DNA from 3 places in the Streptomyces sp. NPDC005266 genome. Region 3 is predicted to be linked to each of the others. Evidence: riboswitches for the same ligand, from Rfam matches in the RefSeq annotation. Region 3 holds a riboswitch; each other region holds the start of a gene.
The links. A riboswitch is a leader RNA that binds a small molecule or an ion and turns the genes downstream of it on or off. The one in region 3 is predicted to bind cobalamin.
Positions count from the first base shown of each region.

Region 1: linked by a shared signal. The riboswitch ahead of ABZU99_RS01545 (ribonucleoside-diphosphate reductase subunit alpha) and the one ahead of ABZU99_RS03880 (HoxN/HupN/NixA family nickel/cobalt transporter) in region 3 are both predicted to bind cobalamin.
Region 2: linked by a shared signal. The riboswitch ahead of ABZU99_RS31845 (prenyltransferase/squalene oxidase repeat-containing protein) and the one ahead of ABZU99_RS03880 (HoxN/HupN/NixA family nickel/cobalt transporter) in region 3 are both predicted to bind cobalamin.

Region 1 covers NZ_JBEXHC010000001.1:341,682-346,902, reverse strand. Annotated here, with positions in the region: gene def (peptide deformylase) at 1-380, shown strand, start outside; gene ABZU99_RS01550 (ribonucleotide-diphosphate reductase subunit beta) at 450-1,517, opposite strand; gene ABZU99_RS01545 (ribonucleoside-diphosphate reductase subunit alpha) at 1,517-3,916, opposite strand; cobalamin riboswitch at 4,050-4,187, opposite strand; partial or broken gene ABZU99_RS01540 (GNAT family N-acetyltransferase) at 4,566-4,802, opposite strand; gene ABZU99_RS01535 (IPT/TIG domain-containing protein) at 4,732-5,217, shown strand.
Region 2 covers NZ_JBEXHC010000027.1:49,395-54,615, forward strand. Annotated here, with positions in the region: gene ABZU99_RS31825 (glycosyltransferase) at 1-227, opposite strand, end outside; partial or broken gene ABZU99_RS31830 (IS5/IS1182 family transposase) at 503-651, shown strand; partial or broken gene ABZU99_RS31835 (MBL fold metallo-hydrolase) at 812-1,039, shown strand; gene ABZU99_RS31840 (cytochrome P450) at 1,163-2,446, shown strand; cobalamin riboswitch at 2,451-2,575, shown strand; gene ABZU99_RS31845 (prenyltransferase/squalene oxidase repeat-containing protein) at 2,746-4,020, shown strand; gene ABZU99_RS31850 (SCO2322 family protein) at 4,020-4,700, shown strand; gene ABZU99_RS31855 (energy-coupling factor transporter transmembrane protein EcfT) at 4,697-5,221, shown strand, end outside.
Region 3 covers NZ_JBEXHC010000002.1:74,416-79,636, forward strand. Annotated here, with positions in the region: gene ABZU99_RS03860 (FAD-dependent oxidoreductase) at 1-288, opposite strand, end outside; gene ABZU99_RS03865 (hypothetical protein) at 341-925, opposite strand; gene ABZU99_RS03870 (YnfA family protein) at 1,205-1,540, shown strand; gene ABZU99_RS03875 (enoyl-CoA hydratase/isomerase family protein) at 1,662-2,711, shown strand; cobalamin riboswitch at 3,161-3,388, shown strand; gene ABZU99_RS03880 (HoxN/HupN/NixA family nickel/cobalt transporter) at 3,416-4,504, shown strand; gene ABZU99_RS03885 (hypothetical protein) at 4,512-4,817, opposite strand; gene ABZU99_RS03890 (GAF and ANTAR domain-containing protein) at 5,123-5,221, shown strand, end outside.

The sequences.
Region 1 (5,221 bases), on a different contig from region 3:
GTGTCGACCTCAAGGTCTTCGTCTACGACTGCATGGACGACGAGGGCGTCCGGCACGTCGGCGTCGTGTGCAACCCGGTGCTGGACGAGGTGCCCGCCGACAGCCGGGTGCTGGACGACTCCAACGAGGGCTGTCTGTCGGTTCCCACCGCCTACGCGGCGCTGGCCCGCCCCGACTACGCGGTGGTGCGCGGCCAGGACGCCGAGGGCAAGCCGATCGCGGTGCGCGGCACCGGCTACTTCGCGCGCTGTCTGCAGCACGAGACCGACCACCTCTACGGCCGTCTCTACATCGACCGGCTCTCCAAGCGCGAACGCAAGGATGTGCTCCGGCAGATGGCCGAGGGGACGCCGCGCTACGAGACGGCGCCGAACGACTGAGCGCGCTCGACGCCACGGCCAAGGGCCGGATCCCGGGAGGGATCCGGCCCTTCGCGTGTCGAATACGGCTCAGAAGTCGTCGTCGAAGGAGACCGAGCCCTCCACCGCGACCTGGTAGGCCGAGGCGCGGCGCTCGAAGAAGTTGGTCAGCTCCTGGACGTTCTGCAGCTCCATGAAGGAGAACGGGTTCTCCGAGCCGAAGACCGGCGGGAAGCCGAGGCGCTGGAGGCGCTGGTCGGCGACGCACTGCAGGTATTCCTGCATCGACGCGGTGTTCATGCCCGGCAGCCCCTCGCCGCACAGATCGCGGGCGAACTGCAGCTCCGCCTCGACGGCCTCCTTCAGCATGTCGATGACCTGCTGCTGAAGCTCGTCGTCGAAGAGGTCCGGCTCCTCCTCGCGCACGGTGTCCACGACCGAGAACGCGAACTCCATGTGCATGGACTCATCGCGGAACACCCAGTTGGTGCCGGTCGCGAGGCCGTGCAGCAGCCCGCGCGAGCGGAACCAGTAGACGTAGGCGAAGGCGCCGTAGAAGAACAGCCCCTCGATACAGGCCGCGAAGCAGATCAGATTGAGCAGGAAGCGGCGCCGGTCGGCCTTGGTCTCCAGCCGGTCGATCTTCTCGACGGAGTCCATCCAGCGGAAGCAGAATTCCGCCTTCTCCCGGATGGAGGGGATGTTCTCCACCGCCGCGAAGGCCGCGGCGCGGTCGTCCGGGTCGGGGAGGTAGGTGTCCAGCAGCGTCAGATAGAACTGGACGTGCACGGCCTCCTCGAAGAGCTGCCGCGACAGATACAGCCGCGCCTCGGGGGAGTTGATGTGCTTGTAGAGCGTCAGCACCAGGTTGTTGGCCACGATCGAGTCGCCGGTCGCGAAGAAGGCGACCAGCCGGCCGATCAGATGCTGCTCCCCGGGGGAGAGCTTGGCCAGATCGGTGACGTCGGAGTGGAGGTCGACCTCCTCCACGGTCCAGGTGTTCTTGATCGCGTCACGGTAGCGGTCGTAGAACTCCGGGTACCGCATCGGCCGCAGGGTCAGCTCGAAGCCCGGGTCGAGCAGGTTCTTGTGACGCCGGGGGGCGGCGCGAAGCGCCGTCGACGAGGGGTGGTGGTCGGGCGACGGGTGGGCACTCATTACTGGCATGCCTCGCAGGACTCGGGGTTTTCCAGGGAGCAGGCGACGGCGTCCTCTTCGGCGGCGGGCGCCTGCTGGACGGGGATGGTGGCCGCGGCGGATCCACCGCGCGCGGACTGGGCGATCCGGGTCGCCGGTCGCGAACGCAGGTAGTAGGTCGTCTTGATGCCCTGCTTCCAGGCGTACGCGTACATCGAGCTGAGCTTGCCGATGGTCGGCGAGGCCATGAACAGGTTCAGCGACTGGCTCTGATCGAGGTAGGGGGTGCGGGCCGCGGCCATGTCGATCAGGGCGCGCTGCGGCACCTCCCACGCGGTCCGGTACAGCGCCCGTACGTCCGCGGGCACCCAGGAGAGGTCCTGGACCGAGCCGTTGGCCTCGCGCAGCGCCTCGCGGGTCCGGGCGTCCCAGACGCCGAGCTTCTTGAGGTCGTCCACCAGATAGGAGTTGACCTGCAGGAACTCCCCGCTGAGGGTTTCGCGCTTGAAGAGGTTGGAGACCTGCGGCTCGATGCACTCGTAGACGCCCGCGATGGAGGCGATGGTCGCGGTCGGCGCGATCGCCAGCAACAGCGAGTTCCGCATCCCGGACTTCTTCATCCGCTCGCGCAGGGCCTCCCAGCGCTCCGGCCGGGTCGTCACCGCGTCCGCGTAGTGGTCGGGGTGCAGCACCCCACGCGCGGTGCGCGTCGCGGACCAGGCCGGATGCGGTCCGTGGCGCTCGGCGAGCGCACAGGACGCCTCGTACGCGGCGAGCATGATGCGCTCGGAGATCTGGGTGGAGAGCTTCTCCGCCTCGGGGGAGTCGAAGGGCAGCCGCAGCCGGAAGAAGACGTCCTGCAGCCCCATGAGGCCCAGCCCCACCGGCCGCCAGCGGGAGTTGGAGGCGCCGGCCTCTTCCGTGGGGTAGAAGTTGATGTCCACCACGCGGTCGAGGAAGGTCACGGCGGTGCGGACCGTGGCGTCCAGCCGCTCCCAGTCCATCGTGCCGTCCTCGCCGAGGTGCGCGGCCAGGTTGACCGAGCCGAGGTTGCACACGGCGGTCTCGCCGTCGTCCGTGACCTCGAGGATCTCGGTGCAGAGGTTGGAGGAGTGGACGACCTTGCCGGGCTCGGCGGTCTGGTTGGCGGTGCGGTTGGCGGCGTCCTTGAACGTCATCCAACCGTTGCCGGTCTGTGCCAGGGTGCGCATCATCCGCGCGTACAGCCGGCGCGCCGGGACCTGCTTGAGCGCCCGCCCCTCGGTCTCGGCCTTGCGGTAGGCGGCGTCGAACTCCTCGCCCCACAGGTCGACCAGCTCGGGCGCGTCGACCGGCGAGAACAGCGACCAGTCGGCGTCCGCCTCGACCCGGCGCATGAACTCGTCCGGGACCCAGTGCGCGATGTTGAGGTTGTGGGTGCGGCGGGCCTCCTCGCCCGTGTTGTCCCGCAGCTCCAGGAACTCCTCGATGTCCGCGTGCCAGGTCTCCAGGTAGACGCAGGCCGCGCCCTTGCGCCGGCCGCCCTGGTTGACGGCGGCCACCGAGGCGTCCAGCGTGCGCAGGAACGGCACGATGCCGTTGGAGTGCCCGTTGGTGCCCCGGATCAGCGAACCGCGCGCGCGGATGCGCGAGTACGACAGGCCGATGCCGCCCGCGTGCTTCGAGAGCCGCGCGACCTGGTGGTAGCGGTTGTAGATGGAGTCGAGCTCGTCCAGCGGCGAGTCCAGCAGATAGCAGGAGGACATCTGCGGATGCCGGGTGCCGGAGTTGAACAGCGTGGGGGAGCTGGGCAGATAGGAGAGCGTGCTGGTCAGCCGGTACAGCTCGGCCACATCGGCCAGCGCCCGCTCGGAGCCGTCCTCGGCGAGCCCGCAGGCCACCCGGAGCAGGAAGTGCTGCGGGGTCTCGATCACCTGACGGGTGATCGGGTGGCGCAGCAGATAGCGGCTGTGCAGGGTGCGCAGCCCGAAGTAGCCGAAGCGGTTGTCGGCGCCGTCGGCGAGCGCCTGGTCCACCAGCGCGTCGAGCCGGGCGGCGTGCGTGGCCACGAACTCAGCGGTGGAGTCGGCGATCAGGCCCTCCTGGTGGCCCACCCGGACGGAAGCGGAGAAGGAGACCGCGCCCTGCCCGGCGGCCTCCTCCGTGATCGCGAGGGCCAGCAGCCGCGCGGCCAGCCGTGAGTACTCCGGCTCTTCGGCGATCAGCCCGGCCGCCGCCTCGGTCGCCAGAGTGCGCAACTCCGCCTCGTCCGAGCCGGGATGACGGCCGCGCAGAGCGGCGGCCGCGACCTTGCCGGGGTCGGTGGCGGGAAGGTCGGCGGTGAGACCGGTCAGGGTCCGCAGCAGTGCGGTCCCGGGCGCGTCGGCCACTACCTGAGAAGCCGTTGCCTCTGAAACCGGATCCGCGGGCGCGATGGTCACTGAAGTGCTCTCCCTCGCTCGGCTGGGGGCCAGGAGGGCGGTGCGCGACGGTCGCAGACGGGCATGCCGATTCCGCACTCACGTACGGAGGCATACCGCGCAGCGCCCATCGGCCCAACCCGCGAGGCCCGGACGTATGCAGACGGCTGTCGGCAGGTCCTCGGACTCGCGGGTACGCACAATGCGCACACGTACACCGTTGCGGGACAGTTCCGGATTCCCACCGGATTCCCCTGCGGCGACAGCGAGCACGAGCATACATCTTGTGTTGGCCGCCGCACCCACCCCCACATCTTGTGTCGGGAGGTGAGGAGTTTCGCACGAATGATCTATTGCGTTCCGGGCGTGGGCCGTGACCTGCGGCCCCCCGGGACGGCGCTCAGGGCCCGCCACCCGCTGAGACCTCGGGGTCGGCGGGGGCGGCGGCGGTGGCGTTCCGGCCCGTGGGCGAAGCTCACGCCGACGCCCGCACGGGTCGCTGCGGGCAGACCGACGCTTACCGCCACGCCGTCCACGGGGCCGCGGGGCCCGTACGGCCACGGCGGCGTCAGCTCGCCGGTCCGCGGCGGCGAGGACGCGCAGGGGTGGCACCATATCCACGGACAGTGCCGCCATCGCCGGGATCAACGCGACAGCGCCAAAGGAGTCGCTACAGCTCGACCGTGAACGCCCACAGCGTGACGCCCGGTACCGGCTCCCAATCCCGCTCCGGCGCGCGGACGAAGCCCAGTCGCGCGTAGAGCCGGTGAGCGGCCGTCATCGACTGCTGGCTGCAGATCACGATCCGCTGCAGCCCGAGCCCCCGCGCCCCGTCCATGCAGGCCCGCACCAGCGCCTCCGCCGCCCCGCGCCGCCGTGCCCGAGGCCGCACCGCGAGCATCCGGAACGGCGGGAACCCCTCGACCATCCTGGCCGTCAACCCCGCCGGAACCAGCCTGGTCGGTATCACCCCGGCCGGCCCGGCCGCCGGTGGCAATGTCACCGTCACCCTCACCGGGCCCGGCGGCACCACCACCGTCCCCGGCGGCTTCACCTACTTCGTCGCTCCGCCCGCGCCGGCGCCCACCGCCATCACCCCCAGCACCGGACCGGTGGCCGGCGGTACCGCGTTCACCATCACCGGCACCAACCTCGGTGGGGTGCTGGGCGTGCTGTTCAACGGCGTTCCCGCCACCGGCGTGACCGCGAGCGCCACCACGGTCACCGGCACCAGTCCGCCCGGCGTGGCCGGGAACGCGACCGTCACCCTGGTGACGGCCTTCGGAACCGTCACCGTCCCCGGCACCTTCCTCTACGTCTGATACG
Region 2 (5,221 bases), on a different contig from region 3:
GCATGTGTGCGTGCCACCGCCACGCGCCCTCGTAGTCCGGATTCGACCGAGATCCTGGGATCCTGGGGAAGGATGTCGGCGGTGATTCCGGGGTGACCGTCCTCTTGGACGCACCATTGCCATTCCCAGCCGCCCGGAAGCTTCTGCTCGCGCAGGGATTCGTAAGTCTCGTCAATGTAGCGATGGCCGCCGTTGTGTACAGAGGTGATGATGCTGATCGTGGGCACGGGGCGTTCCTCTCCAAAAGGCCGGCTCGGGCCGCAAGTGATCACGATAACCAGCAATGGCCAAAGATGTACTGGTGTTTTTGCCATCCATGGGCCCTGAGCCATCCGATGAGCCATGGGGACCGCGATACCTGATCGTCCATCACTTCACGAACGCCCCGGCAGGCGATTGCTGTGGGAGCTGTTGCTCAATTTCGGCCCTGCGTGACGTCGGCCGAGCACGAAAAATGGGCACCCGGCCGGGCCGAACCCGCCAACCACGCGCTCGGGCGCTCCTGATGGCCCGCGCCCGGGTCCCCGGGACCGGTCTCGGACGGCCCCGGACCCGGCCAAAGGCCGTGATCGCGGACCGCGCACACCCTCCTCACGCGCGATCCGCGACCACCTGCGCCGCCCACGCATCCGGTCGGACCGTCCGCGGCCGGTCCGAGGGGCCCAAGGGCAGCCAACAACGGCCGGTGACGGCACCTTGATGGCTGGTCAGCGCAGGTCGAGCGAAGTCGTCACCGGTATCCCTGATGGGTAATCAGTTCTCGCTATAATGGGCAATGGCCGCACCGGCCCGCGGGGGCCGCGGAGACGGGAAGCGCCTCACCGGTCTGCTCGCCCTCCTCACCACCCCGCTCACCCCCTGGCGGCTCGCCGAGACCATGGAGTGGAACCGCCCCTGGGACCGGATCCCCTACGGCTCCCGCACCATCGCGGTCTCCGAGGCGGAGGCGCATCTGCGCCGTCTGGTGAAGCTGGGCAGGGCGGAGCCGGTCCCGGGCACGGACCCGGTCGCGGATCGGGCCCTGACTCCGGCCGCTTGAGACGAACATCTCCGGCGGTTTCCGGATAGCCAACTTCACCGGGTGGCACATCACTTGACGGGACAACCACCCCACCCCCAGCGCAGACGGCGCCACGGACGGCGCGAACAATGGAGGCGACGCATGGAAGCCCAGCTCCCGCCCTTCGTTCTCGACCCCACAGGACGCGACATCCACGGCGAAGGCGCCCGGCTCCGGGAACGGGGCCCGGCGACGCCGGTGGAGCTCCCGGGAGGGGTGACGGCGTGGTCGGTCACCGACCCCGAGCTCCTCAAACAGCTGTTGACCGACCCGCGCATATCGAAGGACGCCCACCGGCACTGGCCGCGGTTCATCAAGGGTGAGATCCCTTTGTCGTGGCCGCTGATCACCTGGGTCGCCGTGGAGAACATGTTCACCGCCTACGGCGCCGACCACACCCGGCTCCGCAGGCTCGTCGCGAAGGGCTTCACCGGCCGCCGCACCGCCGTGCTCCGGCCGCGTATCGAACTCCTCGTGGCACATCTGCTGGACGGCCTCGCGGAGCGGGCCGCCGCCGCGCCCGGGGACGCGGTGGATGTGAAGGCCGCGTACTGCTACCCGATCCCGATCGGGGTCATCTGCGAGCTGATCGGCCTGCCCGAGGGCGAGATGCGCGAGCGTGAGCGCGCGTTCGTGGACACCATGTTCCGGACGAACGCGGCACCGGAGGAGGTCATCGCCGCCAACGAGGGCCATCAGCGCATCCTGCGCGAGCTCGTCGCGCTCAAGCGGCGCACACCCGCCGACGACATCGTCAGCGATCTCATCGCCGCACGCGACAAGGACGGCTCCCGGCTGAACGAGCAGGAGCTCGCCGACACCGTGGGGCTGCTCATCGCCGCCGGCTACGAGACGACGGTGCAACTGCTCGACAACGCGATCCACGCCATGCTGACCCATCCGGAGCAGTTCGCCCTGGTCCGCCGGGGCAAGGCGTCCTGGGACGACGTGATCGAGGAGACGCTGCGGGCACAGCCCCCGCTGGCGCATCTGCCGCTGCGCTTCGCCGTGGAGGACGTCGACGCCGGTGAGGGCGTCGTCATCAAGAAGGGCGACGCGGTCCTGGCGTCCTACGCGGCGGCCAACCGCCACCCCCGGCTGCACGGCACCGACGCCGACCGGTTCGACATCACCCGGGCGGACAAGGAGCACCTGGCCTTCGGCTACGGCATGCACTACTGCCTGGGCGCACCGCTGGCCCGGCTGGAGGCCCGGATCGCACTCCCCGCGCTGTTCGACCGCTTCCCTGACCTGGAGCTCGCCGTCCCGCCGCAGGCCCTCGAACCCGCACCGACCTTCATCTCCAACGGCCACCGGAGCCTGCCGGTGCTGCTGCGCGCGGAGGCGGACAGGGGGGCGGGCGGGCGGCAGGCGGCCGCCGGATAAGGTATCCGTAAAACTTCATTCGCGCCCGTTCGGGGGAAGTCGGTGGGAATCCGACGCTGACCCGCAACCGTGAGTACGGCCCTCGGGGACGTATGAGCCGGAACACCAGGGCGGGCGCGACGCAGGCTCCCGTCGTCCCGGGCACCGGGGCGGCACCGTCGAGGGATGCGGAGCTGAGCCGGGTGTCATCGTGTCGTGGCGGGGCGGATCGCTCCGCGCGTGGGTGGTCAGCCGTGCGCGGCCGCGCCCGTAGGCGGTCCGTCCCACCGCGGCGACAACGATCGAGAGGCACCACAGCCATGAACCTACGCCGCAGTGTGGCGGCTCTGTCCGTCTCCGCCGCCGTGTGCGGCGCAGTCGTCGCGCCCGCCGCCTTCGCCGACGGCCCGGCGCGCCCGGAGGGGCTATACGGTGCCAAGGACCCGAAGTTCGACGGCGTGTGGCGGCAGTCGCTCGCGCTGCTCGCCCAGGACGCGGTGGGCGTCACCCCGGCGAAGTCGGCTGTCGACTGGCTGGCCGGTCAGCAGTGCGCGGACGGCGGCTTCGGGGCCTACCGGGCGGACACCGCGAAGGCGTGCGAGCCGAAGAAGGGTGAGTTCACCGACGCGACCTCGGCGGCCGTGCAGGCGCTGGCGGCGGTGGGCGGGCAGTCCGACGCGGTGGAGAAGGGCATCGGCTGGCTGAAGCGGAACCAGAACGACGACGGCGGCTGGGGCATGAACCCCGGCGGGCCGACCGACGCGAACTCCACCTCGGTCGCGGTCGGCGCCTTCGCCGCTGCCGTGAAGGACCCGTCGAAGATCACCGCCGAGAAGGGCGGCAAGAGCCCGTACGACGCCCTGCTCGGGCTGCAGCTGGGATGCGCGGCCAAGGCGGGAGAGCGCGGGGCCTTCGCCTACCAGCCGGACAAGAGCGGGAACACCGGGAAGAACGCCAAGCTCGCCGCGAACACCCTGGCCACCGTGAGCGCCGCGCTGGCCGCCCAGGGCAAGGGCTTCGTCTTCGAGCCCGTCGGCGACGACACCCGCAAGAGCCCGGAGCCGATGGACTGCGAGGGCGGGGACGGCGGGGCCGGTACGCCCGAGGACGCGGCCGAGGCCGCCCTCGGCCATCTCTCCACCGCCCTGTCCGAGCACGACGGACACCTGATGTCCACGATGCCCGGCGCCAAGAACCAGCCCGACTTCGGCGCCACCGCCGACGCGGTCATGGCGCTCGCCGCCGGGAAGCACAGCGCCGCCGCGGGCAAGCCGCTCCAGTGGCTGCGGCGGAAGAACAGCGGCGCGGTGGCGTGGGCGAAGGGCGACCCGGGGGCCCTCGGCAAGCTGATCCTCGCGGCATACGCGACCGGCAGCGATCCGCGGAGCTTCGGGGGCGTCGACCTGGTGCGGCAGCTCAACGCCACGGGGCCGAAGCCCGAAGCGGTCGGCGGCTCGGGGGCCGAGTCGAGCACCAAGGCCAAGAAGGACGACGACGGCGGGATGACCAACGTCTGGTGGTTCGTGGGCGCCGGCGCGGCCGCGGGCATCGGCATCGGCTTCCTGCTCAGCGGCCGGAAGAAGCAGCAGTTCTGATGATCCTCGGGCACGTCGTGCGGTGCGCGGCCCGGTCGCTCCCCGCCGCGCTGCTGCTGGCCGCCTTGGGCGCGGCCCCCGCGCAGGCCGCCGAGGGGTATCGCTACTGGTCGTTCTGGCAGCGGGGCGGGGGCGGCTGGACGTACGCCACGCAGGGGCCCGCGTCGGCGCGGCCGGACGATGGCGACATGATCGGCTTCCGCTTCGCGGTCAGCGAGGACTCCCAGGACGCCGTACGGCCGCGTGGTTCGGCCGACTTCAAGGCGATCTGTACCGATACGCCCGCCAAGGGCGGCACCAAGCGGGTCGCGGTTGTCCTGGACTTCGGCACGAAGGCCGACGCGCCGGGTGGCGCGACCCCGCCGAAGGCGCGTACGGAGTGCGCGCGGGTCGGTGAGGGCGCGACGGCCGGGGACGCGCTGGCCGCCGTCGCCAAGCCGCTGCGCTACAACTCCGCCGCGCTGCTGTGCGCCATCGCCGGATACCCGACGTCGGGCTGCGGCGAGCAGATCGGCGAGAGCGACGGCAAGGCCGACGGCAACAGCGGGGGCAAGAACAGCGGCGAGAGCGGCGACAAGAGCGACAGCGGCGGCCCGTCGGCGGGGCTGCTCGGCGGTCTGGCCCTCGTCGTCGGGCTCGGGGCCGCGGCGGTGTGGCAGACGCGCCGCCGCCGGACATGAGCACGGCGGCACCGCGGACCGCCGACGCCACGCGCCGCGTCACGGCACGCACCCCGACCCGGGGCAACGCGCTGCACGCCGGCGCCTGGTGGCTGTGGGCGCTCGGGCTGGCCACGGCCGCGTCCCGGACCACCAATCCGCTGCTGCTCGGGCTGCTCATCGCCGTCGCGGGCTATGTCGTGGCGGTGCGCCGCACGGACGCGCCCTGGGCCCGCTCGTACACCGCCTTCCTCAAGCTCGGCCTGGTGGTGCTGGGGATCCGGCTGATCTTCGCGGTGTTCCTCGGCTCGCCGATCCCCGGCACCCGCGTGCTGTTCACGCTCCCCGAAGTCCCGGTTCCCGACTGGGCGCGGGGGGTGCGGATCGGCGGCCGGGTCGTGGCCGAGGGGCTGGTCTTCGCGCTGTACGACGGGCTGAAGCTGGCCACCCTGCTGATCTGCGTCGGCGCGGCGAACGCCCTGGCCAGCCCGGCCCGGCTGCTCAAGTCCCTGCCCGGCGCGCTGTACGAGGCGGGCGTCGCG
Region 3 (5,221 bases):
TCGCGCCCCCTCCGCGCCGCGGGTCCTGCGCACCTTGTCGTACACGAGGGTGTGCAGTGCGCTGAGCTTGGCTGTCGTACAGCCGGTGACACCCGCGGCGATCTGCCCGGCCTCCAGGACTGCCACGCTCCGGCCGGTGCGGGCCAGCTCCCACGCGGTGCTCAGGCCCGCGATACCGCCGCCGATGACCGCGGCGTCGACCCGCAGGTCCGTCGTGAGGGCCGGGTGGGGGGTGCTCGGCGCGGAGCCCATCCAGTACGACTCGGGTGTGCCAGGGAGTCCGTTCATGGCTGCAGGGTGCCCCCTGCCCGCCGGGTGATGCACCGCAGACACGGGCCCGTCACGATGGGTGACGGCGCCCGGACGTGGCGGCCCCGGCCTCCGACCCCGGCACCCCGGGGCGGTGGCCGGGCGACACCAGCGCCGAGACGGCCCGGGAGTGCAGCGAGTCCAGGGTGGTGAGCTGCTGCCCGGCCCGGTCCAGCAGCTCGGCGAGCCGGCCGGTGTCCAGCCGGGGCTCGTGGACGGCCGTGGCGAGCAGCGTCCGCCACAGCAGTGCCTTGCCCTCCACCCCCAGTCGGAGCGCCTCAAGCTCCAGGACCGTGCTCAGCCCGGAACGGCGCCGCAGCCGGCCGTTGGGCTTCACCCGGGAGACCAGCTCGCCCGCCAGCCCGCCGTAGATCTTGTAACGGCGCACGGGGACGTCGATCGAGGCCATGCACCACAGCAGCGCCCTGCGGTCCTCCGCGATCTCCACCGCGAGCTTCGCGAGCTCGCCGCTGAAGGCCGAGTGCCGGTGCTCCCGCGCCATCCGCCGGGCCAGCCTGACCCCGGCGGTCGATCCGGCCAGATGGTCGTTGAGATAGATCCCGAGCATCCGCGGGGCGGGGGCACCACCGGAGCGTGCCGATGCCGGTACAGCCATGATCGTCCTCCTGAACGCCGGGCCCCGAGGATCGCTGTCACGCCGGTGGCGAGCACCCCCGCGGCACGCGGGCCGGGCCCGTGGCCGCGGCGCCTCGCCGCTCAGCCATTTTCGCCGATGTCCGGCGGGTCGGCGCCCCGAGGCCCGCCCCGTCCGGCGGGCGGCGGCATGCCGCAGGGACCCGGCCGGTGGCTACGGGCCCGCGGTGACCTGGGGCATCGTGCCGACGGTCTACCGTCGAGCTGTTCACCCCGCCGCCGACCGAGGATGAGTCCCGCTGTGCTTGTCGCCCGCTCCGTCGCCCTGTTCGTCGTCGCCGCCCTGTTCGAGATCGGCGGTGCCTGGCTGGTCTGGCAGGGGGTGCGGGAACACAAGGGCTGGGTCTGGATCGGCGCCGGGGTGATCGCGCTTGGCCTGTACGGGTTCGTGGCCACCCTCCAGCCGAACGCCGACTTCGGGCGCGTCCTTGCCGCGTACGGCGGGGTCTTCGTCGCCGGATCGCTCGCCTGGGGCATGGTGGCCGACGGCTACCGCCCCGACCGGTCGGATGTCATCGGGGCGCTGATCTGTCTCGCGGGGATGGCCGTGATCATGTATGCCCCGCGCGGCCACTGATCGACCGGCCACTACCGTGCGACGAGACGATCCTTTGCGATCGACGCGTGCATCGGCACCAGGAAGGAACGAACGCGATCATGTATCTCATCGTGGCCCCCGGACGGACAGGAGTTCTCCGGTGACCGACAACGACCCCGTCCTGCTGCGCACCGAGGGACGCGCCGGCTACCTCACCCTCAACCGGCCGCGCGCCATCAACGCCCTCAACCACCCGATGGTGACCCGGATCGCCGAGGCGCTCACCGCCTGGGAGCGGGATCCGGCGGTCGGGACCGTCGTGATCAGCGGGGCGGGGGAGCGCGGGCTGTGCGCGGGCGGCGACATCCGCTTGATCCACGAGGAGGTGAGGACGGGAGGGGGTGACGCGTCGCTGGCTTTCTGGCGCGACGAATACCGGCTCAACGCCCGTATCGCCCGCTACCCCAAGCCGTATGTCGCCCTGATGGACGGCATCGTGATGGGCGGCGGCGTCGGGGTCTCGGCCCATGGCGGCGTACGGATCGTCACCGAGCGCTCCCGGGTCGCCATGCCCGAGACCGGCATCGGCTTCGTCCCGGACGTCGGCGGCACCTACCTGCTGGGCCGCGCTCCCGGCGAGCTCGGCACCCATCTCGCGCTCACGGGGGCACCGGTGGGCGCCGCCGATGCCCTGCTGTGCGGGCTCGCCGACCACTTCGTACCGTCCGATCTGCTGCCGGTGCTCGGCAAGGACCTCGCCATGGCCCCCGTGACGGACGTCCTGCCCCGGTACGCCCGCGAGGCGCCGGCGGGTGAGCTGGACGGCCACCGGGAGTGGATCGATCACTGCTATGCGGCGGACACCGTCGAGGAGATCGTGGACCGGCTGCTCGCCAGTGGCGTGCCGGCGGCCAAGGAGACCGCCGAGTCCCTCCTCGCCAAGTCGCCCACCGCGCTCAAGGTCACGCTGACCGCCGTGCGCCGGGCCCGGCGGCTGGGTTCGCTGGAGCGCGTCCTGGAACAGGAGTTCCGCGTCTCGGCAGCCGCTCTGAGCTGCCCGGACCTGGTGGAGGGAATCCGCGCCCAGGTGATCGACAAGGATCGCGCCCCCCGGTGGTCCCCGGCCGCCCTCGCCGAGGTCACCGAGCAGGACGTGGCCCGTTTCTTCGCTCCCCTCGGCGACCGCGAACTCCGCCTGGCCTGCGCCTGATACACCAAAAATAGTGTGCCAAGCGGTCGGCGCCTCGCCCTGGCCGGTCTCGCGCCGCTGATCACCGTGGTGGAGCTCGACCGGGAGCTACTGCGGCCGGTGCCGGCCGATAAGAGCGCCGGGTGGATCGCCGTCGCGATCGGCGGGGCGGGGGTGGTCCGGCGGGTGCTGCTGACCGCCGCCTCCGGCGGGATCGGCCATCTGGTCGACGGCCCACTCCACTTGGACCTCGGGCGGCTGCCTCGCCCGGCTGGGTTCGGCGTCGGCCTCGCGTTCGTGCCGCTCACGGCCGCGGTTTTCGGTGGCGCGGTATCGCAGGCGCGGGAGCGACACCGGTGGACTGCCGCCCCAGGGGCGGGCATGGCGTCATCCTGCCGGGCCGCCCCCGCCCGCCACTCGCCCCGCCCGCACCGCGACCGCGGGGACGAAGCGGGAGCGGATCCGGAAACTTGCCGCTTTCGACCCGCGGCTCCTAGAGTTGGCGGGCCGTGGTGTTTCGGGAAGACCGGTGAGAAACCGGAGCGGCCCTCGCCACTGTGATCGGGGAGTATCCGTCCCGCTCCACGGCCTGAAGGACAAGGCTGTGGAGCCACTGGCAGCGCTGAGCGGCCGGGAAGGCAGGGGCGGGCGCGTTCGACCCGTCAGCCAGGAGACCGGCCGCGGCATCTCACGAAGTGATCCACGAGGTGCTGGAGCGTGACCGCATGACCCTGCCCACCGCACTGCGCTGGCGGCGCGAGGACACCGTACGGACCGCGGGGCTGCTGGCGGTGATCGTCGCCCTGCACATCGTCGCGTTCGGCGTGCTCTTCCTGGTCGTCGCGCCCCAGCACTACGAGGTCGGCTCCAGGACCTTCGGCATCGGCCTCGGGATCACCGCGTACACCCTCGGCATGCGGCACGCCTTCGACGCCGACCACATCGCCGCCATCGACAACACCACCCGCAAGCTGATGGCCGACGGAAAGCGGCCGGTGTCGGTCGGCTTCTGGTTCGCCCTCGGCCACTCCAGCGTCGTCGTCATCATGGCCGCGCTGGTCGCCGGGGGTACTCAGCTGGCCGGCACCCTGGCCGACGAGAGGTCCGGCACCCACCAGACCCTCGGCGTCGTCGGCACGACGGTCTCCGGCTCCTTCCTCTATCTCATCGCCGCGCTCAACCTGGTGGCGCTCGTCGGCATCCTGCGGGTCTTCCGGGCGATGCGCGCCGGACAGTACGACGAGGCCCGGCTGGAGGCGCATCTGGACAGCCGCGGCTTCATGAACCGGGCCCTCGGCCGCTTCACGCGGTCCATCACCCGCCCCGGGCAGATGTACCCGCTCGGCTTCCTCTTCGGGCTCGGCTTCGACACCGCCACCGAGGTGACGCTGATGGTGATGGCCGGAAGCGGAGCCGCCGCCGGGCTGCCCTGGTACGCGATCCTGTGCCTGCCGCTGTTGTTCGCCGCCGGGATGAGCCTGTTCGACACGCTCGACGGCACCTTTATGAACTTCGCCTACCACTGGGCGTTCTCCAACCCGGTGCGCAAGGTTTTCTACAACCTCGCCATCACCGGGCTGTCGATCGCGGTGGCCTTCCTCATCGGCACCATCGAGCTGGTGAGCGTGCTCCACGACAAGCTCGAGCTGCAAGACGCCGTCACCGGCCGGATCGCCGCGCTCGACCTGGACAACGTCGGGTTCATCATCGTCGGGCTGTTCGTGGTGGTGTGGGCGGCGGCCCTGGCCTACTGGCGGCTCGCCAAGGTGGAACAGCGCTGGTCCGCCCGGACGGCCGGAACCGACGGCGGCTGAGCCCGGATCAGACGGCTCCGGTGGCCCCGCGCTTCCCGCTGATCCTCCGCGCCACCAGATGCACCGCGAGCATCACCGCGGCGGTGACGGCGGCGCTGTGCCCCAGCAGGGCGTCGATCCGGCCCGCCGAGAGATACGCGCCGGCGGCCACCGCGGCCAGGGCGCATACGGCCCGGTCGATGATGCTCTCGACCGAGAGCAGCGTGGCGCGCGGGGCGCCGGGCGGAACGGCGGTGTTCACCAGTGCGCGCTGGATCGGGTACGCGAAACCGGTGACCACCGAGAACAGGCAGAGCAGGCCCACGGCCGCCACCGGGCCGCCGAGGGTGATCCCCGGGCACGCGAACCATGAGATCGCCGCCTCGCTCCGGCTCTCCCGGCAGACCCTGGACTATCACCTTGGCCGGCTGCGGCAGTTGCTCGATGCCCCCACCCGCCTCGCGCTGATCGGCCGGGCGTATTCCTGGGCATCCTCGACCCGCAGAGCTGGCGGCCGCGCCCCGCCTGAGGGCATCGTTTGCCCGCGGCAACCATGTGCGTCCGGGCTCGTCCCGATACGTTCTGGGCAGGGTGGGTGCGCCCGGGTGACACTTGAGGTCGGAGAGAAAGCTGGTGGTCATGGACTGGGAGAGCTTCGCCGAGCGCATGGCCCAGATGGCGCGGGACCTGCTGGCGCAGACGTCGGTGGACGCGACACTGGAGCGGATCACCGAGTCC